4 regions of the Telluria sp. AIW5 genome follow, and region 3 is predicted to be linked to each of the others. Evidence: predicted binding sites of a transcription regulator. Region 3 holds the regulator's gene; each other region holds the start of a gene.

Evidence for each region. The regulator FNR, encoded in region 3, switches genes on or off when oxygen is low (the NO sensors DNR and NnrR bind a similar motif). The targets are predictions, from matches to a motif close to TTGATNNNNATCAA.
Region 1: the regulator FNR is predicted to act here: its motif matches at 4,726-4,739, upstream of AC1MEM_RS16295 (universal stress protein).
Region 2: the regulator FNR is predicted to act here: its motif matches at 2,902-2,915, upstream of AC1MEM_RS03660 (universal stress protein).
Region 4: the regulator FNR is predicted to act here: its motif matches at 3,099-3,112, upstream of AC1MEM_RS10470 (universal stress protein).

Annotation. Positions count from the first base shown of each region.
Region 1 is NZ_CM155289.1:3,678,777-3,686,704, forward strand. It holds gene AC1MEM_RS16275 (HlyD family secretion protein) at 1-394, shown strand, start outside; gene rbbA (ribosome-associated ATPase/putative transporter RbbA) at 391-3,144, shown strand; gene AC1MEM_RS16285 (ABC transporter permease) at 3,147-4,271, shown strand; gene AC1MEM_RS16290 (hypothetical protein) at 4,278-4,664, opposite strand; gene AC1MEM_RS16295 (universal stress protein) at 4,884-5,408, shown strand; gene AC1MEM_RS16300 (hypothetical protein) at 5,626-5,913, opposite strand; gene AC1MEM_RS16305 (helix-turn-helix domain-containing protein) at 6,030-6,773, opposite strand; gene AC1MEM_RS16310 (lipid-binding SYLF domain-containing protein) at 6,990-7,730, shown strand; gene phbB (acetoacetyl-CoA reductase) at 7,802-7,928, shown strand, end outside.
Region 2 is NZ_CM155289.1:825,567-833,494, forward strand. It holds gene AC1MEM_RS03650 (VIT1/CCC1 transporter family protein) at 1-468, opposite strand, end outside; gene AC1MEM_RS03655 (DUF1003 domain-containing protein) at 999-1,556, opposite strand; gene AC1MEM_RS03660 (universal stress protein) at 1,972-2,805, opposite strand; partial or broken gene AC1MEM_RS03665 (CoA-binding protein) at 2,975-3,232, shown strand; gene AC1MEM_RS03670 (NAD(P)H-dependent oxidoreductase) at 3,315-3,902, shown strand; gene AC1MEM_RS03675 (PHA/PHB synthase family protein) at 3,918-5,702, opposite strand; gene AC1MEM_RS03680 (universal stress protein) at 5,706-6,557, opposite strand; gene AC1MEM_RS03685 (hypothetical protein) at 6,720-7,019, shown strand; gene AC1MEM_RS03690 (universal stress protein) at 7,384-7,833, shown strand; gene AC1MEM_RS03695 (universal stress protein) at 7,876-7,928, shown strand, end outside.
Region 3 is NZ_CM155289.1:2,998,045-3,005,972, reverse strand. It holds gene AC1MEM_RS13315 (cytochrome ubiquinol oxidase subunit I) at 1-920, opposite strand, end outside; gene AC1MEM_RS13310 (peroxidase family protein) at 1,180-2,631, shown strand; gene fnr (fumarate/nitrate reduction transcriptional regulator Fnr) at 2,976-3,743, shown strand; gene AC1MEM_RS13300 (TraR/DksA family transcriptional regulator) at 3,882-4,283, shown strand; gene AC1MEM_RS13295 (methyl-accepting chemotaxis protein) at 4,360-5,925, opposite strand; gene AC1MEM_RS13290 (metal-dependent hydrolase) at 6,089-7,309, shown strand; gene AC1MEM_RS13285 (sigma-54 dependent transcriptional regulator) at 7,582-7,928, shown strand, end outside.
Region 4 is NZ_CM155289.1:2,382,571-2,390,498, reverse strand. It holds gene AC1MEM_RS10480 (chemotaxis protein CheA) at 38-1,924, opposite strand; gene AC1MEM_RS10475 (protein phosphatase CheZ) at 1,924-2,799, opposite strand; gene AC1MEM_RS10470 (universal stress protein) at 3,184-3,651, shown strand; gene AC1MEM_RS10465 (response regulator) at 3,731-4,375, shown strand; gene AC1MEM_RS10460 (Crp/Fnr family transcriptional regulator) at 4,825-5,622, shown strand; gene AC1MEM_RS10455 (outer membrane lipoprotein) at 5,858-6,961, opposite strand; gene pdeM (ligase-associated DNA damage response endonuclease PdeM) at 7,042-7,716, opposite strand; gene AC1MEM_RS10445 (ligase-associated DNA damage response DEXH box helicase) at 7,713-7,928, opposite strand, start outside.

The DNA of each region.
Region 1 (7,928 bases), 680 kb from region 3:
GGTGGCCCAGCCCGGCGAAGTCCTGCCTGCGGGCGGCAAGGTGCTGAACCTGATCGACCTGGGTGATGTCTACATGAGCTTTTTCGTACCGGAAGCGGTAGCCGGCCGTCTCGCACTGGGTGCCGAAGTGCGCCTGCGGCTCGACGCCGCCCCTGACTTCGTCGTGCCGGCCGCGCTCACCTACATCGCGAGCACGGCCCAGTTCACGCCAAAGTCGGTCGAGACCGCCAGCGAGCGCGAGAAATTGATGTTCCGCGTCAAGGCCCAGGTCGACCGCGCGATCCTGGAGCGGTATGCCAGGCACGTGAAGGCAGGCGTGCCTGGCGTGGCCTTCATCCGGCTCGACCCGCGCCAGCCCTGGCCGCCGGAACTAGCGCTGCGAGGGGCGCAATGAATGGCGCGGTGAGCGGCAGCGCGCCGGCCGCGGCGCGGGTTGCCGGCCTCGTCCTGCGCTACCGCCAGGCCACTGCGCTCGACGGCATCGACCTGGTGGTGCCGGCCGGCGCCCTGACCGGGCTGGTCGGCCCGGACGGGGTCGGCAAGTCGAGCCTGCTGGCGGTGCTGGCGGGCGCACGCCGGGTCAGGCAGGGCAGGGTCGAGGTACTGGGCGGCGACATGCGGCGCGCCGGGTGGCGCGCCCAGGCCTGCCCGCGGATCGCCTACATGCCCCAGGGGCTGGGGCGCAACCTGTACCCGACCCTCAGCGTCGAGGAAAACCTGCAGTTCTTCGCGCGCCTGTTCGGCCAGGCGCCCCAGGCGCGGCGCGCGCGCATCGACTTGCTGGCGCAGGCGACCGGCCTGGCCCCTTTTCTCGGCCGGCCTGCGGGGCAGTTATCAGGGGGGATGAAGCAGAAGCTGGGCTTATGCTGCGCACTCATTCATGAGCCCGACTTGTTAATCCTCGACGAGCCGACCACGGGCGTGGACCCGCTGGCGCGCGTGCAGTTCTGGGAACTGATCGCCGCGATCCGGAGCGCACGCCCCGGGTTGACGGTACTGGTGGCGACTGCCTACATGGACGAGGCCAGCCGCTTCGATCGCCTGGTCGCCCTCGATGGCGGCCGGGTGTTGGCCGAGGGATCGCCAAGCGAACTGCTGGCGCGCACCGGCCGCGCCACCCTGGAACAGGCCTTTATCGCGCTGCTGCCCCCGGCCCGGCGCACTGGCGGGCCAGTGGCACCGCACCCCGCGCCGCAGGCGGCCACCCGGCTGCGGGTCGACGCCGGCGTTCCGGCGATCGAGGCAAGCGGGCTGTCGTGCCGCTTCGGCGACTTCGTCGCGGTGCGAGACGTCAGCTTTCGCATCGGCCGCGGCGAAATCTTCGGATTCATCGGTTCCAACGGCTGCGGCAAGACCACCACCATGAAGATGCTGACCGGCCTGCTGGCGCCCAGCGCTGGCGAGGTACGCCTGTTCGGCCAGGCCGAGGCACACCGCGATCCGCAAGCGCGGCGCAGGGTCGGCTACATGTCGCAGGGCTTTTCTCTGTACGGCGAACTGACCGTGCGCCAGAACCTGCTGCTGCACGCGCGCCTGTTCGACCTGCCCGAGGCGCAGGCGGCCACGCGTTGCGCTGCACTCGCGCAGCGCTTTGGCCTGGTGCCGGTGCTCGACGCGTTGCCCGGCCGGCTGCCCCCCGGCATCCGCCAGCGCTTGTCGCTCGCGGTGGCGCTGGTACACGGGCCCGAGCTGCTGATCCTCGACGAACCGACCTCGGGCGTCGACCCGGTAGCGCGCGACGGCTTCTGGGAGCAGATGCTGCGGCTGGCGCGCCAGGACGGGGTCACGATCTTCATCTCGACGCACTTCATGAACGAAGCAGAGCGTTGCGACCGCGTGGCCCTGATGCATGCGGGCCGCGTGCTGGCCAGCGGTACGCCCCGGGCCCTGCGCGAGGAACGCGGCGCGGCGACCCTGGAGCAGGCCTTCATCGCCTGGCTGCGCGAAGCGGCAGGCGAGGGCGACGCCAATCGACCGGCCGCCTGGCCGGCGCGCGCGTCACCCGGCCGCGGCCGCGGGCCGATGGGCGGGTGGCTGATGCGCGCCGCGGCCTGCTGCCGGCGCGAGACGCTGGAACTGGCGCGTGATCCGGTGCGCGCCGCGCTGGCGATGCTCGGCTCGCTGCTGCTGATGGTCGTCATCGGCTACGGCATCGGCATGGATGTCGAGGACCTGCGCTACGCCGTCCTCGACCGCGACCAGACCGTGTTGAGCCGCGACTACGCCGCCGGATTCGCCGGTTCCCGCTATTTCGTCGGGCGTCCGCCCCTGTCCGGCTATGACGAGCTTGACCGGCGCATGCGCTCGGGCGAACTGGCGCTGGCGATCGAGATACCGCCCGGCTTCGGGCGGGCGGTCGATGCCGGCCGCCCGGCGGAAGTCGGCGCCTGGATCGACGGCGCCAATCCGGTACGCGCCGAAACCGTGGGCGCCTACGTGGAAGGCTTGCACCGGCACTGGCTCGATGGCCGGGCCGGACCCTCCGGGCCGGAGACGGTGGCGGTCGCGATCGAGACCCGCTTTCGCTACAATCCCGACCTGCGCAGCCTGCCGGCCATGGTGCCGGCGATCATCGCCATCCTCCTGCTGAACCTGCCCGCGATGCAGGCCGCACTGGCCGTGGTGCGCGAAAAGGAACTCGGCTCGATCGTCAACCTGTACGTGACGCCCCTGCGCCGCAGCGAATTCCTGCTTGGCAAACAGGCGCCCTACGTGGTGCTGGCCATGGTCAATGCGGTCCTGATGACCGGCGCCGCCGTGGGCCTGCTCGGCGTGCCGCTGCGGGGAAGCGTCGCGGCCCTGCTGGTCGCGTCTTTCCTGTTCTGCATCTGCTCGACCGGAATCGGCCTGCTCGCCTCGAGCTTTACCCGCAGCCAGATCGGCGCCATCTTCTTCACGATGATCGGCACCATGCTGCCGGCCATCCAGTTCGCCGGACTAATCAACCCGGTGACGGCGCTGCAGGGCGCGGGCCGGGCGATCGGCGAAGCGTATCCGGCCTCGCACATGCTGACTATCGCGCGCGGCGTGTTCAGCAAGGGGCTCGGCTTTAACGAGCTGATGCCGGATTTCCTGGCTTTGCTGGCCGCCGTGCCGGCGATACTGGGTCTGGCAGTCCTTGCGCTGCCGCGCCAGGAGCGCTGACCGTGGCAGCCCTGTCGCTGCGCAAGGTCTGGCGCCTCGGCATCAAGGAGCTATGGAGCCTGGCGCGCGACCCGGTGATGCTGGTACTCATCGTGTACAGCTTCACGGCCGGCGTCTATGTCGCGGCCACGGCCCAGCCCGACACGCTGAGCCGCGCCGCGCTGGCGATCGTCGACGAGGACGCATCGCCCTTGTCGCTGCGCATCCGCGCAGCCTTCGCACCGCCGCAGTTCATGCCGCCCGAGGCGATCGCACTCGACGCGGTGGACGCCAGGCTGGACCGGGGCCGCGCCACATTCGTGCTGGTGATCCCGGCGGGCTTTCAGCGCCGCGTGCTCGCCGGACGCGATGCCGCGCTGCAGCTGAACGTCGATGCCACCCGCATGAGCCAGGCATTTACCGGCAGCGGCTACATCCGCGCAATCGCGCTCGGCGAAGTCGCCGCCTTTCTCGGGGCGGGGCGTAGACAGGTGCCGCCGGTCGCCCTGGTGCTGCGCGCGCGTTTCAATCCCGCGCTGACGCCGGCCTGGCTTGGCGGATTGATGGAGATCGTCAACAACATCACCATGTTGTCTGTGATCGTGACCGGCGCGGCCCTGATTCGCGAACGCGAGCACGGCACCGTCGAGCACCTGCTGGTGATGCCGGTCAGCCGCCTCGAGATCATGGTCGCCAAGCTGGTGGCCATGGCTGCGGTGGTGCTGCTGGCGGCAGCCCTTGCGCTGCTGGCGGTGTTGCGCGGGCTCCTCGGCGTCGGGGTGCAGGGTTCGCTCGCACTGTTCATGGCCGCCACCCTGGTGCACCTGTTCGCGACCTGCTCGCTGGGCATCCTGATGGCGACCGTTGCGCGCAGCATGCCGCAATTCGGCATGTTGGTGATCCTGGTGCTGCTGCCGCTGGAAATGCTGTCCGGCGCGAACACGCCGCGCGAGAGCATTCCCTACCTCCTGCGCCAGGCGATGCTGCTGGCGCCGACCACCCATTTCGTCGAGGTGAGCCAGGCGATCCTGTTTCGCGGCGCCGGGCTCGAGACCGTATGGCGGCCACTGTTGGCCTCTCTGGGGATCGGCGCCGTCCTGTTCGGCGCAGCGCTGGCGCGCTTCGGCAAGGCAATGCGCGCCGGCTGATCCGGTTCAGGGTGGTGGCGCCACCAGGCGCGCCGGCGCGGCCGGCGGCATCGCGCCGGGTTGGCCCAGCAGCGCGGCCAGGGCGGCCAGCACCTGCCGTCCCAGCACCAGGTCGCCACGCTCTACCTGCGAGGCGGTCCGGTGCAGCGCGCACAGGATGACGGCGTGATCGGCGCGGCGTGGACGCAGGCAGGCATCACCGACCAGTTCGAGCAGTGCCTCTTCGTGGCGGAACGCGGCTTCGACCGCAGCCACTAAGCCGGGGAAGTGCCGGGCGAAATTGGCGTCGGTGCCGGCGCGCAGCACGCCGATGCGGCCCAGCAGCAGCCTGCGCCGGTGGCGCAGCGCCGCGCAGGCCATTTTCGGAGGCATCGCGATATGACGGAACTTCATGGCTTGCCCCGATGTCTTTCGATTGAAGGGAATAGTGTCCGGGGAGGGAAGCAGTTATTCTTTGATGCAGATCAAAGACGCCCGAATCCAGGCAGCCGCCGGCGGGGTGGCTCCGTTCTCCCGTTCGGCACGGGACCCCGACCGCGGCAAGGTACCCGTGCTAGTATCGCCGCTGTACCTGCGTGGCCTTCCTGAACCGAAAGATTCGGAGCCGTCACCATGTTCATCGAAAAGATCTTCGTTGCCACCGACGGTTCCGACCTGGCCGTGCGCGCGGCCCAGGTGGCCGCGCTGCTGGCCGGCACCGGCGGGCGGCACCTCGTCGCCTTCTCCGTCGCGCAGCCGCGCTTTTCGCTGCCGGCCGAGGCGATCGGAAACTTCGACGCCGGCGCCGAAGTACGCCGCGCGCTGGAGGCCGCACGTGCCCATGTCGCCACCGTGGCCCGGATCGCGCACGATGCCGGTCTTGCGTGCGACACCTGCACCAGGATCTCGACCACACCCGGTCTCGAGATCGTGCGCGCTGCGCGGGAGCAGGGCTGCGACCTGATCGTCATGGGCGCGCACGGCCCCGCCGATGCCAATCCGCTCTTTACCGGCAGCGTCGCCCAGCACGTGCTGGCCTGGTCGACCATTCCGGTGCTGGTCTTGCGCGACCCCGGGGAGGCGGCCAGGCCCGAGTACGGCGAGGACAACCATGGTCCAGCGGGCACGGATAGCCCAGGGCGGCCTGCGCCTGCGTAGGCGCTGTGAATCTCCGCTTCGACGATGCTTGCCGGCCGCGGCAGCGTGAGCGCTTTGCGTGACACCGCACCTTGAACGTATCACCCGGTCGGTACTTTGACGACCAGCCTTTCCAGGAGTCTGATCTGCTCCTGTTGAATCTCCAGCAGGCTGCTCCACTGACCCTCTCTCAACAGATCGATCTTCTCGTGCAAAAGCATGATTTCGAGCTCGGCTTTCAGGTTGACTTCATAGCATAGCGGACGAGGAAAAACGAATTCAATCCTACCTGGCAGACCAGGACGGCCGCAAACAGTCCGATGAATTTCCATGAGCCGCCAAAGCCTGCCACTGCATCGGCTGCGCGTTGCCCCAAGGTGATACTCGCCGCGGTTTCCTTTGACATGTCCCTGGCGATATGCGTTCGGTCTGCAACGTGGCGAGCGACACGCTTCGTTTTTTCGTCAAGCGTATCGTAGGATGCGCCGGGGAGTGCGAGAGCAATGTCGTTGGATTTCGCCTTCATGTTCGCTCACCTTTGAAAAGTCAGGACCGCGTCGACGGTATCGATCCCGAGCGCAGTGGCTGGGACTATCCTCAATCATCATGGATGCAACCGGGTTCCCTGATGGCTTTCCCGGTTCAGAGGGGGGCGGTCGTCAGAAGGCCTTCCATCCCTTCGTAATCGAGCAACTCGATCTCGCGCTTATGCAAGGCGATCCATCCCTCATTGCGAAAGCGCCCAAGCAGGCGGCTGATGGTTTCGATTGTCAATCCAAGGTAGTTAGCGATATCGGCGCGCGACATGCGCAGGCGGAACCGCCGCCCTGAATACCCACGCTCGGCGTACCGCGACGACAGGTCAAGCAGCAGGCTGGTAAGGCGCTCGGCCCCATTCATGTTCGCATACAGCAGTACCGCTTGTTCGCGTACGATCTCGTGGCTCAATGCGGAATGGAAGCGCTGCATCAAGGGTGCGGAATCGAGCATTGCTTCCTGGAGCCTGCCATAGGGGAGCTCCCATACTTCGCAGTCCTCGAGTGCGCACATCGTCGATGCGTGTCGTCCTGTGTAAATCGCATCCAGGCCCAGCAGTTCGCCGCTCATGTGGAAAGCGGTGATATGCGGCTGCCCCCGGTGATCGGGCCGCGACGATTTCAGATGGCCGAAACGGACCGCGTACACCATGGCAAAGGGCTGGTCCCTGCGGAACAGGACGTCGTCGCGCAGCAGGCGCCGAGGATACACGGCCAGCCGATCAAACCGAAAGATGTCATGGACGCCGATAGCGAATGGAAAACACAGGTCACGGACAGCGCGGTCCGGACTATTCGCGACCGGCCGGGCTGGCGCAATCATGCGGGCCTGGAACATCGGATCATTCATACGTCCCCCATGGACCATGAGCGGCCAATGGGTCAGTATGCGGGAAACAGGGGGAGGGGGCAAGCCTGCCTGACCTGTCATTTCGCTTCGCCAGGTTACTGATCTTCGCGTATCACACCGCTAGCTGTCGACTTTTTGATCTGACGCACACTTTTCGTGTTGTGCAACGCAATAACATCGAGTTTAGCCGATACCTCATTTCCCTAGGAGAACCCTATGAAAAGCGTGAATGGAACCCGTATGACACACACAGCAGTGCTTGGAATGCTGGCCCTGCTTGCCGGGGCGGTCGATGCGCAAACGACTGCGCCGCCTGACGGCGGGCAGGTTGCCGACACAAGTTCATCCGCCGAAAGGCAGGAAGCGCGCGCAGGCACTTATGTGACGGACGCCACCGCGGTAGTACTTGACCTGGCAAGCGACCCTCGCATGCACCCGCTGCTTCAGCGTTCGAAAGCTGTCTTTATCGTTCCATCCTACGGACGGGTCGCGCTCGGCGTCGGTGCCAGCGGCGGGACTGGCATGTTGCTTGCAAGACGCGCCGACGGCACCTGGAGCAGCCCCGTGTTCTATAACACGGGTGGCCTTAACGTCGGCCTGCAGGTGGGAGCAGAAGGGGGTGCCGTTGCTTTCTTGCTCATGAATGATAAGGCTGTCCGTGAATTTACGAAGAAGAATAACTTCTCGCTCAATGCGAAGGCCGGGTTGACGATTTTCAACTGGACAAAGCTGGCGCAGGGTTCGGCAGGCACGGGCGACATCGTCGCCTGGTCTGGCACCAAAGGTTTGTTCGGTGATCTTGCGACGGTCGAGCTCAACGACGTGCGTTTCAATCAGAAGCTTACAAATGCGTATTACAAGCGCTCGCTGTCGGTCAGCGACGTCATTGCCGGTAACGCGAACAATACGCAGGCCGATTCACTGATGAAAGAACTGGTCGCGGCGGCGACGCGCTAAGCCCGAGCTGCCTGTTCAAGAAACCGCATGTGGGCCAGCCTGCCATGCTGGCGAAGTCAAAGGAAGCAGACATGAGCAAAGTTGCGTTGGTAACCGGGGGGACCCGCGGTCTCGGAGCAGCCATTTCCAAGACGCTGCAGGATGCCGGCTACAAGGTGGCTGCGGTATTTCACCGCGACGAGGAAACTGCGGCAGCGT
Region 2 (7,928 bases), 2.2 Mb from region 3:
GACCGCGAAACTCAATGCCGAAGCCAAAGCGGCCTGTAGCGGGCGCGCCTGGGTCATTTCGGAGATTCCGAGCTCGTCGCGTGCATGCGCCCCAAGTGCGTCGTGGCCCATGAGTTTAATCGCGACCTGCCGTGCGAGATCCTTCTCCAGTCCTCGCTGAATATAGATAGCGGTCAGCTCGCGAACCTCCGATTCGGGATCGTCGGCCAACTCGCGCATTTCCTGCTTGATCGATGCCTTCTCGGTGTCGGCCTGAGATGCCACCGAGACGTACTCGCCGGTGGCCATCGACATGCTTCCAGCGACCAGCCCAGCGAACCCGGTCAACAGCATATTGCTATGCGACGCATGAGCCGCAGCAATGCCAACAAGCAAGCTGGACGTCGAAATGATGCCGTCATTCGCCCCAAGTACGGCGGCACGAAGCCATCCCAAGCGTTCGATGCGGTGATTCTCGTCATGCCTCATGCCTGTCTCGCCGAATATGAAAAATTAATTTTATGATAATTACTGCAACAGCACTACAGATTTCCATTCGTGAGGAAGATAGCTGCCATACGCTGTGTTGGCGGATGCGCTGACCTCTGAGAAGTGAGCATCCAGGCTAGAAACTGAACGGGTCAGCCGAGCTCCCAGTATCCTCCAGATCCGTGACTGGCCTCCCGGTTCAATCGGAAACGTTGCCCACATGTTCGGCATTCAAAACCGATCGGCGCTACGGCTTGCCACGCTGCACCATAGGCCAGATCCTGAAGTGTTGGAGTGTCGATCTGCCCTTTCGATGCTATTTCGCGCAGTGTCCCGTCTTGAAGGTTTTGAAACGCCATTCTGATGGCTTTTCTTAAATCACTCGGGGAATCGATCCGAAAGCGAACACAAAGCTCGCTACAATTTTGGCATGACATGTTTTGACAATCCTTTGGATGCCTATCAATGAGATTCATATCCGCCTTTTGGCCGTTTGCCGACCTGTCGTGAACGGCTGAGACTAAACCGTATCACCCTGACGCTACCTTGAGCACCAGGCTTTCCAGAAGTCTGATCTGCTCTCGTTGAATCTCCAGCAAACTGGCCCACTGGCCCTCTCTCAACAGATCGATCTTTTCGTGCAACAGCATTATTTCGAGCTCGGCTTTCAGGTTCACTTCATAGTCATGCTCTGCGACGAGCCTGTCTTTTTGCGCCTGCCTGTTCTGCGACATTAAGATGATCGGCGCTTGAATTGCCGCGAGCATCGACAGCACAAGATTCAGCAGGATATAGGGATAGCTGTCGAACACGGCGCCATAGCGAGCGAGGAAAAATGAATTCAATCCCACCCAGGAGACCAGGGCTGCCGCAAACAGCCCGATGAATTTCCATGATCCGCCAAAGATCGCTACTGTATCGGCCGCTCGTTGTCCGAACGTGGAGCTTGCAGCCGCTTCCTTCGATACGTCCCTCGCTATATATTTCCGCTCCGCGACGTGACGCGCGACACGCTTCGTTTTTTCATCAAGTTCATCGTAGGACGCACCCAGGAGTGCGAGAGCAATGTCGTTTGACTTCGGCTGCATGTTCGCTCCTCTTTAGGAGGTCAAGGACCGTATTGATACTGTAACGTCGAAACGCACCGGCGGGGCTCTGTCGATGATGTTTGGTCGAACTTCACGCGGAGCGGGCCCTGCCACGCATTGGTCGCCTTGACACCTGCCAAGCCCTGAGTAAAGTCAGGCAGAGCAAGCCACGAGGATAACAAAGGACTTAATCATGGGTGCAACAAGGTCGTCGCGCACGCGATGTTTTCAGGCGAGCCGTGATGACCGATTGCTGCAAGCGTCCCAATGGCTAAAGTCACATCCCTGGCAGGGCGCGATGATAGAGCCGATGCTAATTCGGGCTTGCTCCCTCTCTCTTCCACGGAATAAGGACGAGCGCCTTAAGTCTGTCGGGTTAACAGGTTGAGATCGAACTATCGCGGACAATTACGTACTAATGCGCCACCAAAACAGGGATCGTCATCGACTGAAGGATCGATGCTGTAACGCCACCCAGCAAGGATTCGCGCAACGGTGATCGTCCATAGCCGCCCATGACCAGCAAGTTTGCATCGGCATCGCTTACCGCGGACAGCAAGGCATCCGCGATGTCGAGCAGGCCCGAGCCGTGACGAACTGCTGCGGCAACCCCCTGGCGCCGCAGATAATGCGTCATCCCGCTGCAGGAAGTGCTCTCCTGGTCGGGCACTGATCGACCATCGTTGACGTGCATGACGCTGACACTGCGTGCCATCCGCATCATGGGCAGAGCGCCAATGACTGCGCGGGTTGCCTCCATGCTGCCATCCCAGGCCAGCAGAACGTTACCGGTCAGGTCCGCCCTGCCCACAGTGGGAGGGACGACCAGTAACGGTCGGCCGGATTCGCGCAGCAGGTATCCGGGCAGCTCGCTTGCACTTCCACGGGTTGGCATTGATTCTTCAGGCTGGCTAACCACGACCAGATCGGCATAACGGGCGTGTAGCGCCAGGCCGCAGGCGTCATCGTCGATCATGCGTTCCTCCGCCAGCGATACACCCTCTTGAAGCGCAATCCGCGCGAACCGATCCAGGGCCTCGGCTGCCTTAGCTCGCATGGCTGCACAAAAATCGGCCAACTGCGTACCGTCCAGGACGGTGACATCGGGCGGAATGAAGCGGGAAATCCCGGTCGGTGCGCAACCGATAAGGTGGGCGTCGAAGGTCCGGGCAAGCCGGGCGGAGAGGCGGATACGCTCTTCTGAGGCAGTGCCAAGATCGGCATGCACAAGGATGGTCTTGTAAGCCATTGCCTGCTCCAATGTGGTCGATCCTAACGAGGGTAGTCGGGCGGCTGTAGCGTGTCTACTACGAATACGCCAATATCATTTCTCAGTTCATTCAATTTGATTTCAGTCAAATAATTGGTCGTGTCCTTGTTTAGTCTTAGCGGATATCAACAATTCGAATGGCAGACCGATGAGTGTTCGTCATCTGGACCGTTTTTTTAATGCTCATTCTGTTGCCGTGGTGGGCGCCTCGGCGCGCGCCGGCAGCGTCGGAGCGACCGTGCTGTCGAACCTGATGACGGGAGGCTTCCAGGGACCTGTCTGGCCAGTCAATCCACAATACCGACAGCTGGAAGGCTTGGCTACTTTTCCTGACATCGACGCGCTGCCCGGCTGCCCGGGCTTGGCCGTTATCTGCACGCCGGCTGCCACGGTGCCCGGCATCATTTCCGCTCCTGCGGATTCGATGTCGCACCGGCTTCGGACGGCACCGTTGAGATGACGCTCGACCTGCAGGCAATGGGGAGCACATGATGGCCAGCCGCATCCTCATCGTGCAGGGCCATCCGGACGGAGCGCACCAGCACCTCTGCCATGCGCTTGCGGCGGCCTATGAAGCGGGCGCCGCCGCCGCCGGCCATACGGTCGAGATGATCGAGCCAGCGCGCTTGCGCCTGCCGCTGCTGGGAAGCCAGGAAGAGTGGCAGCGCGAAGCTCCACCAGCTGTGATTGCGGCGCAGGAAGCAATCCGCCGGGCGCAGCACCTGGTCTTTTTCTACCCGCTATGGCTGGGCGACATGCCGGCCATGCTGAAGGGTTTCCTGGAGCAGGTAGCGCGGCCGGGTTTCGCGATCGACCCGAAGCCACGTAACCCGTTGCGGCCAGGGCTGCTGGGCGGGCGCAGTGCGCGCCTGGTCGTCACCATGGGGATGCCGGCACTGGCGTACCGGTGGCTGTACGGTGCCCACAGCATCAGGCTCATGCGCCGCAACATCCTCGGTTTCGCCGGCATCGCGCCGGTGTACAGCACAGTGGTGGGCGGCGCGGGCGAGCTTGGTGCTGCAGGCGTCGAGCGCTGGTGTACACGGCTGCACCGGATGGGCGTGGCCGCACGCTGATGCGGTCGGCGTCGCTCACATGGCCAGTACGTAGCTGCCTGGGGCCGGAGCGAGCCCGACCACGGGCGGGGGCGGTAAGGCCATCGGCCCCGCGTGCTCAGCCAGCCATGCTTCCCATGCAGGCCACCAGCTACCTTCGCGTTCCTCGACCTTGCGCTCCCAGCTGTCCGGATCGACGTAAGGCGCATCGTGCGCATGGGTTGCGACCTGGTAGCTGCGCCGCGGGGTCCCTGGCGGCGACACGACACCGGCGTTGTGCCCGCCCGAGGTCAACAGGAACGTCACCTCGGTGTCGGTCAAGGGCGCGATCTTGTACACCGAGCGCCAAGGCGCTACATGGTCGGTGCGTGTACCGACCGCGAATATCGGAACGCGGATGTCTGCAAGCGAGACGGGGCGGCCATCGACCAGGTAGCGCCCGCTCGCCAGTGCGTTTCTTAAAAAGAGCTTGCGCAGGTATTCCGAATGCATGCGGTAGGGCATGCGCGTGGCGTCCGTGTTCCACGAGGCTAGGTCATTGTCCTTGTCCGGGATGTCGAGCAGGTAGTGGCGCAGCCGTCGGGACCAGACCAGGTCGTTCGAGCGCAGAAGCTGGAAGGCACCCGCCATTTGGCGCGAGTCGAGGTAACCCTGCTGCCACATGGCCGCCTCCAGAAACCTGACCTCGCTATCGTCGATGAACAGGGACAGTTCGCCCGGCTCGGTAAAGTCGACCTGGGCCGCCAGCAAGCTGACGCTGGCCAGACGGGCGTCGCCGTCACGCGCCATGGCGGCGGCGGCAATCGCGAGCAGTGTCCCGCCCAGGCAATAGCCGCATGCGTTGACCCGGGGGGCACCGGTCTGCTCGGCGATAGCATCGATCGCGGCCATCACGCCAAGGCGGCGATAATCTTCCAGCGCCAGGTCACGATCCTCTGCCCCCGGGTTCTTCCAGGAGATCATGTAGACGGTATGCCCGCGCTCGACGAGGTAGCGCACAAGGGAATTCTGTGGCGAAAGATCAAGGATGTAGTATTTCATTATCCAGGCCGGCACAAACAGCAACGGCACTTCATGCACCGATGGGGTAGTTGGATCGTAGCGCAGCAGCTCGATCAGCCGGTTCGACAGCACGACCCTGCCTGGCGTGACCGCGACGTCGGTGCCAGGGACATAGGCGAGCGGCGGTCTGGTTTTTGCCAGCGTATTGCGCGTGTCGACGGCGGCGCGCAAGATCCCGTGCAGGAGGTTGCGCCCGCCGCTCGTCGCCGTAACCTGTTGCGCCGCGGGATTGGTCGCGACGAAATTCGACGGCGCGACCGCATCGAGCAGCTGGCGCGCCACGAAGGTGACGACATCGGTGTGATGTGGCGCGACGCCGGGCACTGCGCAAGTTGCGCGATGCCACCATTGCTGGGTCAGCAGGAAGCCCTGGCTGACGACGTTCCAGGGCCACGCATTCCAGGCCGGATCGGCGAAGCGCTTGTCCTGCGCCAGCGGCTGCAGGGGCTCGACGGCCTGCCTCCCGGCAGCCGCCGCGCCGTATTCAAGCCAGTGCTGGATGCTGGACTGCGCCAACAGGGCAAGTTCCATCTGTTTGTCCGGCGAAAGGGCAAGGTGGCTGGCCCAGTCCTGCCAGGCTAGCGCCAGCGCCGCCGGCGACACGTGTGCGGTAAATTGCCCGAGCCAGGCGTTCAGGGCCAGGTCGGCCGAGCGCTGCGCCGTGTCCCATTCGGGCCCGGCCGCGTGGCGCCCGCCTTGCCAGGTACTGCCTTCACGCCGCAATTCGCTCGCCGGGATATCCCTGAGAGGGGCGTCCATGGCTCAGTGCGCAATGAGCAGCGGTACGCGGGCGCGCTCCAGCAGCTCTCGCGTGACACCCCCGAGCGCCCATTCGCGGTACCGGCTGTGGCCGTAGGCGCCAGTGACCATGAGTCCGGCGCCAGAATCGCGTGCCAGTGCCATCAATGCTTCGCCCTCGGTCGAGGTAGTACGTTCACGAATTACCTCGACGTGCACCCCGTGGCGAGCAAGGTATAGGGCCATGTCGGCGCCGGGCTGCTCGCCGTGCAGCCCGGAACGCTCATCGGGGTTGATGAGGACGAGCTGGACGCTCTCGGCGCGCTGTAGCAGCGGCAATGCGGCGGTAATGGCGCGGATCGCCGGCATGCCGCCGTCCCAGCCGACTACCACGCTACCCGGGATCGCGGCCTTGTTGTAGTCGTGCGGAATGACGAGTACCGGACGGACGCCGTGCAGCGCGACGTATTGCGGGAGATGGGCCACGTGTCCCGGCAGACCAGGCGCGGCCGCGGTGGGGTTGTCCTGGCTGAGCACGACGAGGTCGGTGTAGCGTGATTCCAGAAGCAATGCGTATCTGGCGTCGTCGTCTATTGCGTGCGTTTCGAACGATTCGACTCCGAGGCGCCCGGCATCGCGCCTGAACACGGCGAGACGCGCCTCGGCGGCATCCCGCAGGCCCTGGAAATCCGACTCCGGCATGGGCATCGGGGCGCCCATGGAACCCGTCAGCGTTGCGTAGTCGAGCCAGCTGATGCCGGTCGCGGCCGTACCGACCAGGTGGGCGCGATGGTCATTTGCGAGCAGGGCGGCAGCGCGCAGGCGGCTGTCCTGCCCTTCACGGCCATCGATGTAAACCGTAATCGTCTTATACATAATTTTCTTTCGGGAAAGTATGAACGGTCAGCCTGCCGTGAACATTTTGCATACCGGCTGATGGAAAGAACGGCATCGGACAACTGTAGGGCCTCTTGGCGCAGAACTGAGCATCGGATTTGATAGAAATCAAATACACCAGCAATTTGGAAAACGGCTGAGATGTTCGCCTCACTCCGCCTGCAGGGCCTTGAGCAAGGGCGGGTCGCGGCGGTAGATGTCCTCGGCGAACAAGGCGCGACCGTGGCGGTCCGTGATTGCGGTGGCATAGAACAACACAACCGGGACCGGCTCGGCGAGCGTCACTGTGCGGGTCGGGCCAGGACGCATTGCCGCGGCTACGCGATCGTCGTTCCACTTCACGGAGTCGGCCAGCACGAACTGCGCGAGCTCGGCCGGACGTTCAACGCGAATGCAACCGTGGCTCAGGTCGCGCCGGGCACGGTTGAAGAGCTCCTGTGACGACGTCGAATATGATGCGGTATAGATGGGGTCGCTTTCGAAGGGAGCCTCGGCGTTGAGGTCTCCCAGCAGTCGCAGGCGCTCGCGGAGCAGCTCCGCACCCGCATATGGGGTGCCGGGAAACGATCCCGGTCGGCCCGACAGCAGGCAGGGCCGGCCACTGCGGGGCTAGCCGGGCCAGTGCGCGGTACTGCGCCAGCGTGTCCTTGCCCCCCGATACAGCAGGATTGCAGGCGCGGCCGCGTCGAGGCGCAGAGAGTGCGGACCCGGTCTTGTCCCTTCTTGATCCGAATCAAACAAAAATCTGATCGCCGCCTACAGACTGATTTCAATCAGTTGAAGCATCCAGACCGGCGCGAAGGCCATGTTCCACAAAATACTTGTACCCACCGACGGATCAGCCCTGTCCGAGCACGCGGCGGCGGCGGCAGTGGCGCTTGCCCGCGGCAGTGGCGCTGAGATCGTCGCGCTGTCGGTTGCGCAGCAGCGGGATCCCTCGCACGCGCAGTTCGACGACGGCACGTCGACGGTGCAACGCGAGCGCGCCCTGAACGCGGCAGCGCAACGTGCCGGCCGGGTAACCCGGCTAGCCCAGGAAGCCGGCGTGCCACATAGCCTTGTCACTGCCATGGCTTCGTCGCAGCACGACGAAATTATCCGCGTGGCGCTCGAACTGCATTGCGACCTGATCTTCCTAGCCGCACACGGGCAGTGTGGGGTGACGAGGCTGATCGCGGGACGGATACCGCAGCTGGTGCTCGCCTATTCGCCCGTGCCCGTGATTCTGTACCGCGGCGGCGCCGAGACCGCCTAATCGTCAACGCCGGCAGCGCCGGCACACTTTGAGAGGTCTACCATGTACAAGCGAATCCTTTTGCCGACCGACGGTTCGGAGGCATCCCAGCGCGC
Region 3 (7,928 bases):
CCGGGGATCTGGCCGGCCCAGGTGTGCGTGAGGATGAGACTACCCATGTGCGGCACCCCGACCGCGTAGCGGGTCTTCTCGGCATCCATGTCCGGTATGCCGAACAGCAGCAGCGGTATTGCCTCGCCCGGCTCGTTCTGCCAGTGTCCTTCCATCGCGGCCAGTTTGGCCGGCTGGTGTTCGGCGGTGTTCAGGCCATGGAAGTCGCCGATCACGGCCTGGATCGGCGCGACCAGCAGGATCATCCACATCGCCATCGACAGCATCTTGCGCACCGCCGGGTTGTCGGACCGGCGCAGCAGCTGCCAGGCACCGGTCGCGCCGACGATCAGGGCGGTGGTGAGATAGGCGGCCACCACCATGTGCATGAGCCGGTACGGGAACGAGGGATTGAAGACGATCGCCAGCCAGTCGGCGGGCACCATGCGGTTGCCCTCGATGGCATAGCCCTGCGGCGTCTGCATCCAGCTGTTGGCGGCCAGGATCCAGGTGGCGGACACGAGCGTGCCGGCGGCCACCATGCAGGTGGCGAAGAAATGCAGCCCCGGACCGACCCGGGTCCAGCCGAACAGCATCACGCCGAGGAAGCCGGCTTCCAGGAAGAAGGCGGTCAGCACCTCGTAGGCCAGCACCGGCCCCATGATCGAGCCGGCGAACTCGGACATATAGGCCCAGTTGGTGCCGATCTGGTAGGCCATCACGATACCGGAGACCACGCCCATGCCGAACATGACGGCGAAGATCTTGAGCCAGAAGTGGTACAGGTCGACATACACCTGGCGCTTCGTCCTCAGCCAGGAGAACTCGAGGACGGCCAGGTAGCTGGCCAGGCCGATCGTGACCGCCGGGAACAGGATGTGGAAGGACATCGTGAACGCGAACTGGAAGCGTGCCAGATCCAACGCCGATACGCCGAACATGTGCTCTCCTCGTGGACTGCGGTGTCCAGAATCTAGCATGGCTCAGGGCGCGCACAATTGGCAATCGGGCGGGAACGGATGCCGATTAACTGTTGCGTCCTTTTTATCCGGCCTGCATGAAACGCAGATAAGGCTTCATTGTCGTTTTTATCGGTGACACTATTTATTCAGTTGCCCGCTCGCACTGTCTTTTGGGCTAACAGATATTTATCTGCTGCAAAGATATTTCCTTCCAAACGAGTCGTCGGCACTTAACTTTGTGGGAATCCTGTATGCGTGCGAGATATCATGGCGAACCCCTTGCGACCCCGCTGTTGACGGAAGGCGAAACCGGCCGGTTCGGATTCATGTTCGGGGACCTCGCGGCCAGTCCCGAAAACCGCCTGGCCAGTTCATCGATCATGACATCACCCTGACCGAATTCGAGCGCAACGCGCAAGGCCAGCCGGCCGATATTTTCAACGTCATCAAACTGCCGGATTTTCCGGTATTGACGCCGCAGCAGGTGATGGACAGCCTGGTGAACCGGCGCACCGGCGTGCTCGATCTCGACAGCGTCTACAAGCTCGACGGTGCGGAAGGGACGACGGATTCCGATGGGTACATGGTGATGGGAAAAGTTACCGAGGTTCCTGAAGAGTTCCGGCCGATCAAGACCGCCGATCTCCACCATGACCTGCCGCGGCTCCCTCCCCAGGAAGACCAGGACCTCGATCGCAAGGCCATCATCGGCGATCCCCGCAACGACGAGAACCTGATCACGGCGCAGATGCATGTCGCCTTCCTGCGCTCGCATAACGCGCTCATGAAACGGGACGGGCTCACTGCGGAGCAGGCACGCATGGCCGTGCGCCGGCGCTACCAATGGGCGGTGCTGCATGATTTCCTGCCCAGGATTTGCGCGCCGGCCGTGGTGGAACAGGTGCTGGCGGGCGGGCCGTCCGCCTGGAGGGCCGACGGTCTTTCAGCGCTCTTCATGCCGGTCGAATTTTCCGCCGCGGCCTATCGCTTTGGACATTCGATGGTACGGCAGGAATACGATTACAACGACACGTTCAAGCCTGAAGGCGGACTGGCTCCCGCGACCTTCAACTTCATGTTTACGTTTACCGCCTTGTCCGGCGACATTGCCCCACTCCCCGGGCCGGATAAACAGTTCCCGTCCCTGCCGAACAACTGGATCATCGACTGGGTCAGGTTTTTCGAACAGGGCGACACGGCCGGCCGGAATCCCGCACGAAAAATCGATTGCCGGATCAGTCCCGAATTGAGCAAGCTGCGCGATACCGCCGGCATGCCGATCGAATCGATCATGGGTCGTCTTGCCGCTCGCAACCTGTTGCGGGGTTATTTACTCGGACTGCCGACCGGCCAGGCGGTCGCCCGCCGGACCGGCCGCGAGCGACTGGCCGAAGACACGATTCTTGCTGCGGTTCCCGCGTCCAACCGCGCGCGTTTCATCGCCGCGGGTTTTCACAAGGCCACGCCGCTGTGGTTCTACATTCTTGCCGAGGCCGCGGCAGTTTCCGACGGCAACCATCTGGGGAATGTCGGAAGCCTGATCGTTGCGGAGACCTTGTGGAACCATGTCAGGTTCGCCGATGACAGTGTGGTGGCGAATCCGCCCTCCGATGCCGAGCTGGGCACGGGAGAATTCACCCTGCGCGGCTTGATCCGCATCGGCCAGGACGCCGCATTGCCGCCTTTGTGACAGGCGCTGCACCTTGCTGGCCGCCGCTGCACTTGTTGACCGCCGCGTAACGTAGGGTGGGCACGCCCACGCGGAACGCGCTGCAGCGTTGGCCTGGTTCCAGTGTCGTGGCTCGTATTCAGGAGTGCGTCCGGATGCGTGGTTCGCGGCACCTGTTCCGCAAACACGATGCGACATTCCGCGTGGGCATGCCCACCCTACGTCGCACCGCAGCCGCGCTCTGTCGGCCGTCGCCGCGTCCTGGCGATCGATCTATCCGCCGTCCCGATCCACGGCAGTATCAGGAAACCCGGCGCATCCGGCCGAGCGTCTATAATCGGGCGACCACTCCTTTCTCCATTCCCATGCGCCAGGCCCTCCCACTTCCCGCCGTAGCGCCGATCAGCCTCGGCGCCATCAAGGCCAGCTGCAGCGCCTGCAGCATGCACCAGCTGTGCCTGCCGATGGGACTCGACGCCGCCGACATCACCCGGCTCGACCAGGTCATCGGCGCGCGCCGGCGCCTCGCGCGCGACGAGCGGCTGTACACGATGGGCGAACCGTTTCGCAACCTGTACGCGGTGCGCTACGGCCACTTCAAGACCTACCAGGTGAATGCCGCGGGCGAGCAGCAGATCACCGGCTTCCAGATGGCCGGCGAACTGCTCGGCATGGATGCCATCAGCGGCGAGCGCCACCAGTGCGACGCGGTGGCGCTGGAAGACAGCGAGGTATGCGAGATCCCGTTCGCGCGCCTGGAAGAGCTGTTCGGCCAGGTCCCTGCCCTGCTGCGCCACTTCCACCGGATCATGAGCCGTGAAATCACGCGCGAGCAAAACGTCATGCTCTTGCTCGGCAACATGCGCGCCGAGCAACGCTTCGCGGTGTTCCTGGTGAACCTGTCGGCCCGCTACGCCGCGCGCGGCTATTCGCCGACCGCCTTCGGCCTGCGCATGTCGCGCGAGGACATCGGCAATTATCTCGGCCTGACGATCGAAAGCGTCAGCCGCCTGCTGTCGCGATTCAGGAAACAGGGCTGGATCGAGGTCGACAAGCGCGAGGTGGTCCTGCTCGAGCCGGCCAGGCTGAAGGCGATCGCCGCCGGCACCGACCAGTGCAGCCCGATGGCCTGAGGCGGTCCTCCACTTGCCCCGGCACGCCGCGCCCATGACGCCGCCGCCCAAGCTGGCGCGCGCATCCGTCGGAATCGGCTAGAGTATTTTCAACGCTGCTTTTTTGAAAACACCCACTATTTGATTCCAGGAAACCGCATGCCCATCTCGCAATCCCTCCACGAAGAAGTCGCCAGGCGGCTCGGCGCGGCCCGTGAAGCCGCACTCGCCACCGCGCGCGCCCGCCTGGACGCCGATCCTTCGGGCGACGAGCCGCCCGTCATCTCGCCGCGCGCCCACCTCGTCCAGAACGACGACGCCCCGACCGCCGAAATGATCGCCCACGACGAAGAACATTTCGCCGACCACGAAACCGCCCTGCTGCACGAGATCGACGCCGCCATCGGCCGCCTCGAATCGGGCGGCTACGGCATCTGCGAATCCTGCGGCTGCGAGATTCCCGAACAACGCCTGCTGGCCACGCCGACGGTGCGCACCTGCGTGCCCTGCCAGGAACGCATCGAGCGGGAAGAAGGCACGGGCCGCGGGCCCACGATGTAAAGCAGGGCCGGCACTGCACCCGGTGGCCGAAGGCCGGAATCGGCGAACGATTCACACCGGTCGGAGTGCCCGAACGTCACGCTATCGCGGCCGGCGCTCGCCCGAACTTGAATACCGACAGCGCCTGCGACAGGCGCGCCGCTTCTTCCGCCACATTATGCGAGGCCGCCGCCGACTGTTCCACCAGCGTCGCATTCTGGCGCGTGATCGCGTCCAGTTCCGCCATCGCGGCATTGACTTCGCCGATTTCGCCGCCCTGCTCCCGGCTGGCCTGGGTGATGTCGTGCATGATGCCGGCCGCGTCCCGCACCGAGGCGACGACCTCGCGCATGGTCTGGCCGGCTTCGCCCACCAGCGCATTGCCCTGCGCTACCTTTTGCACGGAATCCTCGATCAGGGCCTTGATTTCCTTCGCCGCGCCGGCCGAGCGCTGGGCCAGGCTGCGCACTTCGCCGGCCACGACCGCGAAGCCGCGGCCCTGCTCGCCGGCGCGGGCGGCCTCGACCGCCGCGTTCAGCGCCAGGATATTCGTCTGGAACGCGATGCCGTCGATCAGGCCGATGATGTCGACGATACGCGCGGCCGAGCTGCTGATCTGGCCCATGGTGGCGCCGACCCGTTCGACCGCATCGCCGCCACGGCCGGCCACGCTTGCCGCCGCGCCCACCAGGCCGTCGGCGCGGTGGGCGCTGTCGGCATTGCGGCCGGCGGCGCCGGCCACCTGCCCGAGGGTGGCGACAGTCTGCTCGAGGCTGGCCGCCTGCGATTCGGTGCGTCCCGCGAGGTCGACGTTGCCGGCGGCAATGTCGCGCGTCGTGGTCTCGATCGAGCGCACGTTGCTGCGCACGTCGCCGACGATGGCCTGCAAATTGATGTTCAGCTGGCGCAGTGCGCGCAGCAGCCGGCCGAACTCGTCGCTGCGGCCCGTCTCGGGCAGGTGCAACAGGTCGCCGCCGGCCAGCGCATGCACGGCGGCCGTCGCTTCGCGCAGCGGCGCCAGGATCGCTTGCCGCAGCCCGGCCCAGGCCGCGAGCGTGGCCAGCACGCCGAGCGCAGCCACGCTACGCCACAGCGCGCCATCGGCAGCCAGGCCGAACGCAGCCAGCATGGTCGCCTGCATGCCCATCACCAGGCCCAGGCGGCGTCCGAGCGGCAGTCGGCGCAGGCCGGCCAGGCGCGCCACCAGGCCGGTGCGTACCGCACGCCCGCCGCGGATGACCAGCGCGCCCTGTTCACCGGAGCGGAACTTTCGGTACAGCTCGCTTGCGCTTGCCACCTGTTCGCGCGTCGGCGTGGTGCGCACCGACATGTAGCCGATGACGCGGCCGTCTTCCTTGACCGGCACCACGTTCGAGACCACCCAATAAAAGTCGCCGTTCTTGCGGCGGTTCTTGATCATCCCGGTCCAGGGCTGGCCGGCCTGCAGCGCCTGCCAGAGGTCGGCGAAGGCCTCTGGCGGCATGTCGGGGTGGCGCACGATGTTGTGCGCCTTGCCCAGCAGCTCGTGCTCGGGGAAACCGCTGACTTCGATGAAGCTCGGGTTGACGTAGGTGATGCGGCCCTTGGTGTCGGTCTTCGAAACGATCGACTGGCCTGCTTCCATCCGGTATTCGATGCCGGTAACCGGCAAATTGCTGCGCACGATGCTCTCCAATATTGCCGCATGGCAAATTTATAAGCGGCCGATTGTACCGAAGAGTATTCTTCGAAATCCTTGATCTGGGTCAAAAATTTGCGCTTGACTGTTCGGAACCGGGAGTATGTGCTCAGCCCGCGCAGCGGGGAGCGGATGCTAATATTGCTCGATGGACAATCTTACCCACTCCCTCGTCGGGTTCGCGCTCGGCGAACTGACCCACCGCCTGCTGCCGCGCGAGGCGGATCCGGCCGGCGCCCCGATGCGGCGCCGCCTGTTGCTCGCCGGCGCTGCGCTGGCCAGCAATTTCCCCGACGTCGACCTGGTCCTGACCTCCCTCGCCCCTGAACCGCTCGGCTACCTGCTGCACCACCGCGGCCACACGCACACTCTGCTCTGGGCCCTGCCGCAGGCGCTGCTGCTACTGGCCGTGCTCTGGCTGTCCTGGCCGGCGGCGCGCGCCCTGTTGCGCACCAGCAGTCCGGCACGCCGGGGACTGCTGGCGGCGGTCGGCGCCGGGCTGCTGCTGCACCTGGGCATGGACGCGCTGAACGTCTACGGCATCCACCCGTTCGCGCCCTTCGATCCGCGCTGGTATTACGGCGACATGGTTTTCATTGTCGAGCCCATGTTCTGGCTGGCGCTGGGCACGCCGCTGGCGGCCCATGTGGCGCACCGCGGGTGGCGCCGCGCCCTGCTGGCACTCCTGCTGCTGGTGCCGGCGCTGTTCACGCTGGCCGGTTTCCTGCAGTGGGGCTCCCTGCTGGCACTGGCGGCGGTGTGGGCGCTGGCACTCGTCGTCACGCGCCGCGCCGGAGAACGGGCCGCGCTGCTGGCCGGGGTGGCGCTGAGCCTCGGCTTCGTGCTGCTGCAAGGGGCGATGTCCCAACAGGCGCGGGGCGAACTGCGCGCCGCGCTGGGGCGGGACGACCCGTCCGCGGTGATCCTCGACCTGCCCTTGTCGGCATTTCCCGCCAATCCGCTGTGCTGGGGCGCGATCGCCGTGACGCGCGAGGGGCCCGACGGCTACCGCGTGCGCCGCGGCGTGCTGAGCCTGGCGCCGGGCATCACCCCGGCTGCCGCCTGTCCGGCGGCGATCGGCGGAGTACGCGTGGCCCCGGGCGCGGCGCCGCTCGCCTGGGCCTGGGAAGAGCGCGGATCGCGGGCGGCGCTGCGCGCCCTGCGACAACGCGATTGCCGCTTCGACGCCTGGCTGCGCTTTGCGCGCGCGCCCTCGTTGGCCAAGGGCAGCGCCACCGATGTGCGCTACGGCGTCGCGGGTGCGCCGAATTTCTCGACCCTGCGGCTCGATCCCGGGGCGGGGCGGCCCTGCTCGCCTGATTGGCCGCACTGGGGCTATCCGCGCGCCGACCTCCTCGGCCTGCCCTAGCCCTGGAGCACCGGGCAAAGCCCTTATGGCGGCGTTGCATCGTCTCGCCGTACCAACCTACTGCCTTCGACGCTGCGTCTTGCCCTGAGGGCTTTGTTTGGCGCTCCTGGTCCGGCGTCAAGCCCCATGCATTGTCGAGTTGGTAACAGAACACGGCCATTTCGCTTGCATTGTATGCAACGAGATTTATACAGTATGCTTACCCAAAGTTACAGGACAGGCAGGCGAAGCCGGCGGTATTCTTCGCGCCCTGTCCGGACCGGGGAGGCTGGATGGTTCCGAAACGATTGCTCTGCATTTCGCCCGACGACCTGGCCGCGGTCGACCGCTTGCAGGCGGACATGCCCGACTGGCAGATCCGCACCGTGCGCAGTGTCGACGAAGCGCGTGCCGAGCTGCGCCAGGACGGCTGGCTGGTCGGGCTCTTGATGCAGGTGATCGGGTCGCGCCCGTATCTCGAGGTCGAGCGCTTCCTGCGCCAGCACAGCGCCGTGCAATGGATCGGGGTATTTCGCGCCGAGGCCCTCGCGGCGCCCGGCTGGCGCGACCTGGTGGCCGACTACCTCTGCGACCACCACACGCTGCCGCTCGACACGCGCCGTCTCGCCGCCACGCTTGG
Region 4 (7,928 bases), 620 kb from region 3:
GGGCATATTCCGCCCTTTTTCACTCGTTCAGTGCAAATTATGCTGCCATGCGCACCGTACTGCGGCAGCCGTCCATCAGGAAGGACAGGCCCACGACCAGCACCAGCTCGCCTTCAGCCGAACGCGCGGTGCCGGTGATGCCTTCCACCGTCAGCGCCGTCATCGGCTTGATGACCAGGTCGGCCGTGCCGTCCACCGCTTCCACCGCCAGGATATACGGCTGCGGCGCGTTGATGACGATACCGACGCGCTCCACTGCTTCCTCGTAGCCGAGCGAACCGGCGAGCGAGCGCACCGGCAGCGGACGGCCCTGGTCTTTCAGCACCGGGGCGCCGCCGACCATCGAGAAGGTTTCCGGCAGCTCGACCACGCGCTCGACCACCGCCATCGGCAGCGCCAGCGAGGCGCCCGAGGTGGAGACCAGCATGGTCGGCACGATCGACAGTTCGATCGGCAGGCGGATGGCGAACTTGGTGCCGTGGCCGAGCGAGGAATCGATGCGGATCGCGCCGCGGTTCTTTTCCACCGCCGTTTTCACGACGTCCATGCCCACGCCGCGGCCCGAGACCGACGAGGCCACTTCCTTGGTCGAGAAGCCCGGCAGGAACACGAGTTGATACGCATCCTCGTCGGTCTGGGCGCCGTTCTCGCCGATCAGGCCCTTGTCGATGGCCTTGCGACGCAGCTTGATCGGGTCCATGCCCTTGCCGTCGTCCTGCAGCACAATCATGACGCTGTTCGCTTCCTGCCAGGCTTTGAGCAAAATAAAGGCCTTGGCCGGCTTGCCGGCGGCGACACGTTCCTGGGGCGACTCGACACCGTGGTCGAGCGCGTTACGCAACATGTGCACCAGCGGATCGTACAGGCTGTCGACGACGACGCGGTCGACTTCGGTCTCGGCGCCTTCGATGGTCAGCTCGACGTCCTTGCCCAGGTCTTTCGCCAGTTCGCGCACCAGGCGCGGGAACTTCTGGAACAGGCGGCCGACCGGCTGCATGCGGGTTGCCAGCGTGGCGCGCTGCAGTTCGGCCGAATAGCGCGAAGCGCGTTCCAGCGTCTCCGTCAGCGTGGCCATCAGGGTGGCCGCCTGGCCTTCGAACTTGAACTGCGCCAGGCGTTCCAGCAACACGGCAGCCTGGTTGGCGGCCTGCACGGATTCGCCGGCCACTTCCAGCAGCGCGTCGAGTTTGACGGCGTCGATACGGATGCTTTCGTCTTTCGCTGGCGCGCTGGCGGCTGCCTTGGCGTCGCTGCGGCGGTCGACGCCGTCCCAGCTGGCCTTGGCGGCCGCCGGTGCTGCTGCGGCGGCGACTTCGTTTTGTGCGGCAGGCGCGGCAGCTGCAGCGACCGGAGCAGCGGCGGCGACTGGCGCGGCCGCGACGGCGGCGCTGGCCGGCACGACGGCGTTGTACATCGCAGGCCAGTCGAGTCCGTCTTCACCCGGCGCCGAAGCGGCCGGCGCGGCAACAACCGCAGGGGTCGCCGCAGCGGCGGGCGCGGCCGGTGCAGGTGCCGGCGCTGCTGCTGGCGCAGCTTGCGTCTTGCCTTCGATCGCGTCCGTCAGGATGCGTTCGAGGTCCTGGGGCATGGGCGCGAGCTGTTCCGGCGTCGCGCCATTGTTCAGGTCGTTCAACTGGTCGGCGACAAAACCCGAGGCCTGCAGCGCCGCCTCGATCGAGAGCGGCGTGACGGGTGCGGCGCCCGTGCGCAGCGCGTCGAACAGGTTTTCGGTCAGGTGGCAGGCCGCGACCAGCGCGGGCAAGCCCATGAAGCCGGCACCGCCCTTGATCGTGTGGAAGGAACGAAACACCGCATTCAGTGTTTCCTTGTTCTCCGGATCGCGTTCGAGGCGCAGGAGGTGCTCTTCTACATTGACTGCCAGATCCATCGCCTCGACGACGAAGTCCTTGAGCATATCGTCCATTAGAATCCCAGATCGGCAAGAAGGTCGTCGACGTTATCCTGGTCCAGCGCCGCGGACGGCATGGACGGGCCCGACATCAGTTGCACCGGTACGGCTTCTTTTTCGGCCAGCTTGGCGCGCGTTTCCGGCGGAGCGTTGTCGCGCAGCAGCTGGGCGAGTTCGTTTTCCACCGTCTTGGTGATCACGACCACTTTCTTGATCAGCTGGCCGGTGATGTCCTGGAAGTCCTGGGCCATCATGATTTCCAGCAGGCGCGCCTTTTCCGCCTCGGTCGCTTCCGACACGGCAGCGGCGAACTGGCGCGAGTCGCCGGCCAGGGCCTTGAACTCGTCCAGGCTCAGCTTGCCCGCGAACAGGGCGGCCCAGCGGCCTTCCATGTCCTGGGCCTGCTTCGAGAGCTTGTCCTGCGCCGGCATGCCTTCGTCCAGGGTATTCAATACCTTGTTCGCGGCCTGTTCGGTCAGCGTGGCGACGTATTCGAGGCGGTCCTGGGCGTCGTTGATCTGCGAGGACGCCTCGGTCAGCGCGCGGTCGTAGCCCAGTTCGCGCAGCGAGTCGTGCAGCAGGCGCACGATGCCGCCGAGGCGCTCGTACATGTTCTTGTCGCTCTCGGCGCCTTCGCCGGCGGCGACGGAGGGCATGCCGACGCTCGCCACCCCGGCGGTGGCAAGGGCGGAGCCCGCCGCGTTGCCGGTGTCGAGGGCCGCCGCTTCGGCCGGGCGGGTGGAAGCGACCTGGTCGAACAGGGCGTCCAGGTCGTCTTCGTCGGCAGCGGCAGGCGCCACTGCCGCCGCCGGAGCGGGCGCAGGGGCGCTGGCGCGCTGGGCTGCCACTTCGTCGAATAGGGCGTCGAAATCGTCGGCGGCGTCGGTCATAATTCCTGCTTCTCCATGATATGAATGTGTCGCAATCTGCTTGCTTCGGTCCGGTGGACGCGGACTTCCGCGCGCGTCATGCAGTCGCTGGAAGCCCCAAAATCTAGTGAGCGAGTGTAGCAGCGTAGTTGCCGTAGGTAAATCTCTCAAAAAGCAATACGCAGAAATGGACAAGGAATCTTAATTCCAGGACAATAAATCCGTGCATTCCTGAATATTTTCGCAAGTGTGGTGTTGTTTTGTGGTCGCGTCGATTGTGCACCGTTTTTCGAGGCGTTCCGGCGGAGGCGAGCTCGTGTTTGAGCAAAGTCAACAGGTTGCGCTATCGCAAGCCCGGAACGCGAAGCAACAGCCACAATAGCGTGGCATTTCAAGGGGCTCATCATGTACCGGAAAATCCTGATTACCACTGACGGTTCGGCCGTGTCCCAGCACACGGCCTGTGCCGGCGTCAAGTTCGCGCACCAGATGGGGGCCGAGGTGCTGGCCCTGTTCGTCGCCCCGGAATACCAGTATCCGGTGTACGTCGAGATCATTCCCCCCTCCTATCCCAGCGAGGACGAATACATCGCCCAGATGCGGCGGACCGGCGAAGACTACATGGGCAAGATCATGCGCTCATGCGAACAGGCCGGGCTCGTCCACCGCTGCCTGACCGTGTTTTCGGATGCCACCGCCGTCAAAATCGTCGATGTCGCCGAACAGGAGGGTTGCGACCTGATCTTCATGGGTTCGCACGGGCGCAGCGGCTGGGGCCAGATCCTGCTGGGCAGCGTCACGAACAAAGTGTTGTCGCACACGACCAGACCGGTGCTGGTGCACCGGCTGATCAACGAGCCAGCCACAGCCTGACGGCGGCGCCGGCACGCCGCTTGCGGCGTGCACTATATAGAGCAGCCGCGGTGCGCCGCGGCGCGGGGGGATTACATCCATGATTAGAATCGTCATTGCAGATGATCATACGATCATGCGCGAGGGCCTCAAGCGCATCCTCGACGGTGCGCTCGACGTCGAGATCGTCGGCGAAGCCACCAACGGCTTCGAGGTGCTGTCGCTGGTGCGCCAGGGTGGATTCGACCTGCTGCTGCTCGACTTGTCGATGCCCGGGCGCAGCGGCGTCGACCTGATCCGCCAGGTGCGCAGCGAGGCGCCCAAGCTGTCGATCCTGATCCTCACCATGCACGAGGAAGAGCAATATGCGGTGCGGGCGATCCGCGCCGGCGCCCAGGGTTATCTCACCAAGGAAAGCGCGGGCACCCAGTTGGTGGGCGCCATCCGCAAGGTGGCCTCGGGCCGTCCGTATATCAGTACCGAGGTGGCCGAGCAGCTGGCGCTGAACATCATGGCGCCGAACGAGCAACTGCTGCACAAACAATTGTCCGACCGCGAGTTCGAGGTGTTTTCGCTGCTTGTCGGGGGCAAGTCGATCACCGAGATCGCCAACAACCTGCACCTGTCGGTGAAAACCGTCAGCACGCATAAAACGCGCATCATGCAGAAGATGGGCATGACCTCGCTGTCGGAAATGGTGCAGTACGCCGTTGCGCACCGCCTGCTGGCCCCTCTCAAGGCCTGAGCCGTACTCCAGAGGCAACGCCGGGGGCGGTTCTCTTCGGGCTTAAGAGTATTTGACAGCGGCTCGCGTTCGTTTGTGCCATGTGCGCCACGCGCCGCCCCTGGCGCCATGCCGCCGGAAGAAACAGTCATGGCGGGCGCCCATCCGGTGACGCCCCGTAGCAGTAAGAATATTCCTACAGTCCCGCCACCACTCCTACCTACACATTCAGCCCTTGCTGATACCAATGCCGAACTCGTGTTGGCATACTGAATTCAGCGTATCGACTTGCTTGCGATCTAATTTCTCTCCGTAAGCCAAGCCTGCCGCTTGACGAATCCTATTGAAGCACCCGGTGGCGGCACCCGATTCAGACCGCGCCAGCTTGAATTCTTCACTGGAGAAAAAGCATGCAGTCCCCGCAAACGCCAGAACAACGCAACGCCTCGTCGACCATGCATTCCACGCCAATGGAAGCTGGCCGCCAACGCCAGGGCCGCCTGTGGTCCAACCTGAAAGAAGTCTGCGACCTGCTGCACATTCCGGCCGCTGTTTCAATCAATTCCGAAGAATTGCTGTTCCAGCACGTACAGTTCAAGACCGGCCAGCGCGTCCACACCATCGGCCAGGCCTTCGACACCCTGTACATCGTCAACTCCGGCTTCCTGAAAACGGTGCTGATCGACGAGTTCGGCAACGAACAGGTGCTGAGCTTCCCGATGAAGGGCGACATGCTCGGCGTCGACGGCATCCACACCCGCCACTACGCCTCGGAGGCCGTGGCCCTGTCCGACTGCGACCTGATCCTGCTGCCGTTCAAGAAGCTGACCGCCCTGGGCCGCGTGCACATGGAGCTGGAAAACCTGATGTACGGCGTCATGAGCCGCGAACTGGTGCGCGAACAGGCCATGATCGGCATGCTCGGCGCCCTCTCCGCCGAGGCCCGCGTGGCCCGCTTCCTGGTCTCCCTGGCCGACCGCTTCGCCGCCATGGGCTACTCGAGCAAGCTGTTCAACCTGCGCATGACGCGCCACGAGATCGGCAGCTACCTGGGCCTGACCCTGGAAACGGTGAGCCGCACCCTGTCGGCCTTTAACGAAATCGGCCTGATCACGGTCGACCAGCGCACCATCGGCATCAAGGATCCGGAAGCCCTGAAAACCCTGCGCCGCCTGCCACCTTCGCGCTCGCGCACCAAGGCCGCCGGCGCCAAGCAGAAGGCCGAGCTGGATGCCGCTGGGGATGACCAGGTGCTGGCAGCGGTGTGATGCCTGGTATTGCCGGCTGATCCGGCGATGGAAAAGCGGCTTCGACATGGTGGTCTCCTGGTGAAACCTGCATGTCGGAGCCGTTTTGTTTATGAGGCCGCCGGTAGGGTGGGCGCCCCGTGCCCACCGTGATTTGTCCAATGACCAGCGCAAGGCGCGTAGGGTGGCGTATCAAGTCTGCCAACACTGCCCCCGTTCCGCGTGGGCACGGGGCGCCCACCCTACCGCTCTTGGGTCATTGATCCCGCGACAACACCCCATTGTTCACCCGCACCGCATCGCCTGCGCGGAAACCCGGGTCGTTCTCGTACTGCAGGGTCTGCGTCGCGCCGTTGCCCGCATAGCGCACCACGACTTCATAGCGCTGCGAACGGCGCTGGTTGCGCTCGATGTTGTTTCCTACCATCGCGCCGCCGACCGCACCTGCCACCGTGGCCACCTTGCGGCCATTGCCGCCGCCGACCTGGTTGCCCAGCAGGCCGCCGACCACGGCGCCGCCGACCGTGCCGAGATAATTGCCCTGGCCGCTGACCTCAACCACGTTCACCGCTTCCACAGTGGCGCAATTGGTGCAGTAGCGCGCGGTGCGCGGGGCGCTTGTTGCGGCGATCGGACGCTGGGCGCCGGCCAGCAACGGGCGGCCCAGGACTTGCGAGGTGTAGCGGCCGTTGGCGCGGATCGTTGCCGTCACGCGGCTGTCGGGGGCGATACGGTCGTCGCGGCGGATCGTGTAGTCGGCCGCGTATTCGCCCTGGCGCACTTCCGGCAGGAAGAACACGCCGCGCGCACCGGTAATCGTCAGTTCGACCCGCGCGCCTGGCGTGCCGAACACGGTAAAGCCGACCTCGTTGCCTGGGCCCAGGTCTTCGCTGCCGCGCACTTCGAAGCGTTCGATGCGCGGCACGGTGGCGAGATCGCCGCGGCGGTTCGGGCGCTGGGCGCCGTCGCGCACCACCGATTCGGCCAGCACGTCCGTCGCCACGCGGTTGCCCACGCGCAGGTTGGCGGTCACTGCGCTGGTGTTCGTGATGTGGTCGCGGGCGCCGATCGTGTAAGTGCCGACGTATTGGCCGGGTTCGGTTTCCGTCATGTGCACGTTGCGCGTGGCGCCATCGATGCGCAGCACCGCATTGCCGCCGGGCGTGCCGTACAGGTCGAAATGCAGTTCGACGCCCGGCGTCAGGCGCCGCACTTCCTCGACATTGAAACCGCGGATCACGGGGCCCGATCGGCTGTCCCGCTCATATTGCTGGGCATGCGCGACGGTCGGCGCCAGCGTCAGGGAGCACAGCGGTAACAGCGCGGTGACCGTGGCGCACAGGGTATGGCGAAGCTTCATGGTGTGTCTCCTCAAGATAGGCCTGGCAATTGCTCCAGCGTACGTACACCTTACGCCGATGCCAGAAAGGAAACAGTGCGCTAACGAACGCTGTGTACGGCCTCGCCCGAGGTAACGAAAATGGCGTCGCCAGGCGCGCGCGTGACGACGTGGCCCCCGGTAAACGAACCGAAGGAAGGCAGGATCATCCGGTTCGTGCCGACCACGAAGCACGGCAGGCGCAGGGCATCGAAGCGGGTCGCCAGCACCCAGGCCGGGTGGACGTGCCCTGCCAGCGCATAGCCGCCGGCGCCATTGCCGAGATCGAGATCGGGATGGTGGCAGAACGCGAAGGGCCCGACCATGTGCGGCTCGTCGACCAGTTCGATGCCGAGCACCGCCGCCGGGTCGCCCGCATGCTTGTCGTGGTTGCCGCGCACCAGGGTCAGGCGCAGGTCGCGGCGGCGCTCGCGCCAGGCCAGCATTGCCTGCTGGGTGCTGGATGCGTGCGCGGCGCGCGCGTGGAGAAAATCGCCGAGGAAAACGACGTGCCGGGCGCCATGCGCGTCGATCAGGGCGTCGAGGCCGATGAGGTTTTCAGTGGTGGTCCCGCGCGGCACGGGGATACCGAGCGCCCGGAACGAGGCCGCCTTGCCGAAGTGGATGTCGGCAATGATCAGCATCTTTTGCGCCGGCCAGAACACGGCTTTTTCGGGTAACAGGAACAACAGTTCGCCCGCCACATGAATGGCGGAATGCACAACCAACGACGTCATACGGCAGCAGCCTTCTCCAGTTCGCGCAACATGCGCGCCACGCGGTCGTTCAGCTTTTCGGTACTCACCTTTTCGCGGAAACGCTCGACCATCAGCGCAAAGCCGAAAGGCGTCGCGCGTTTGACGACACGATACGCTAGTTTGCGTGCATGGAGTTCGGCCAGGGTGTCACGCAGGCGGGTCAATTCCAGTTCCTGCTCCAGCACTTCGCG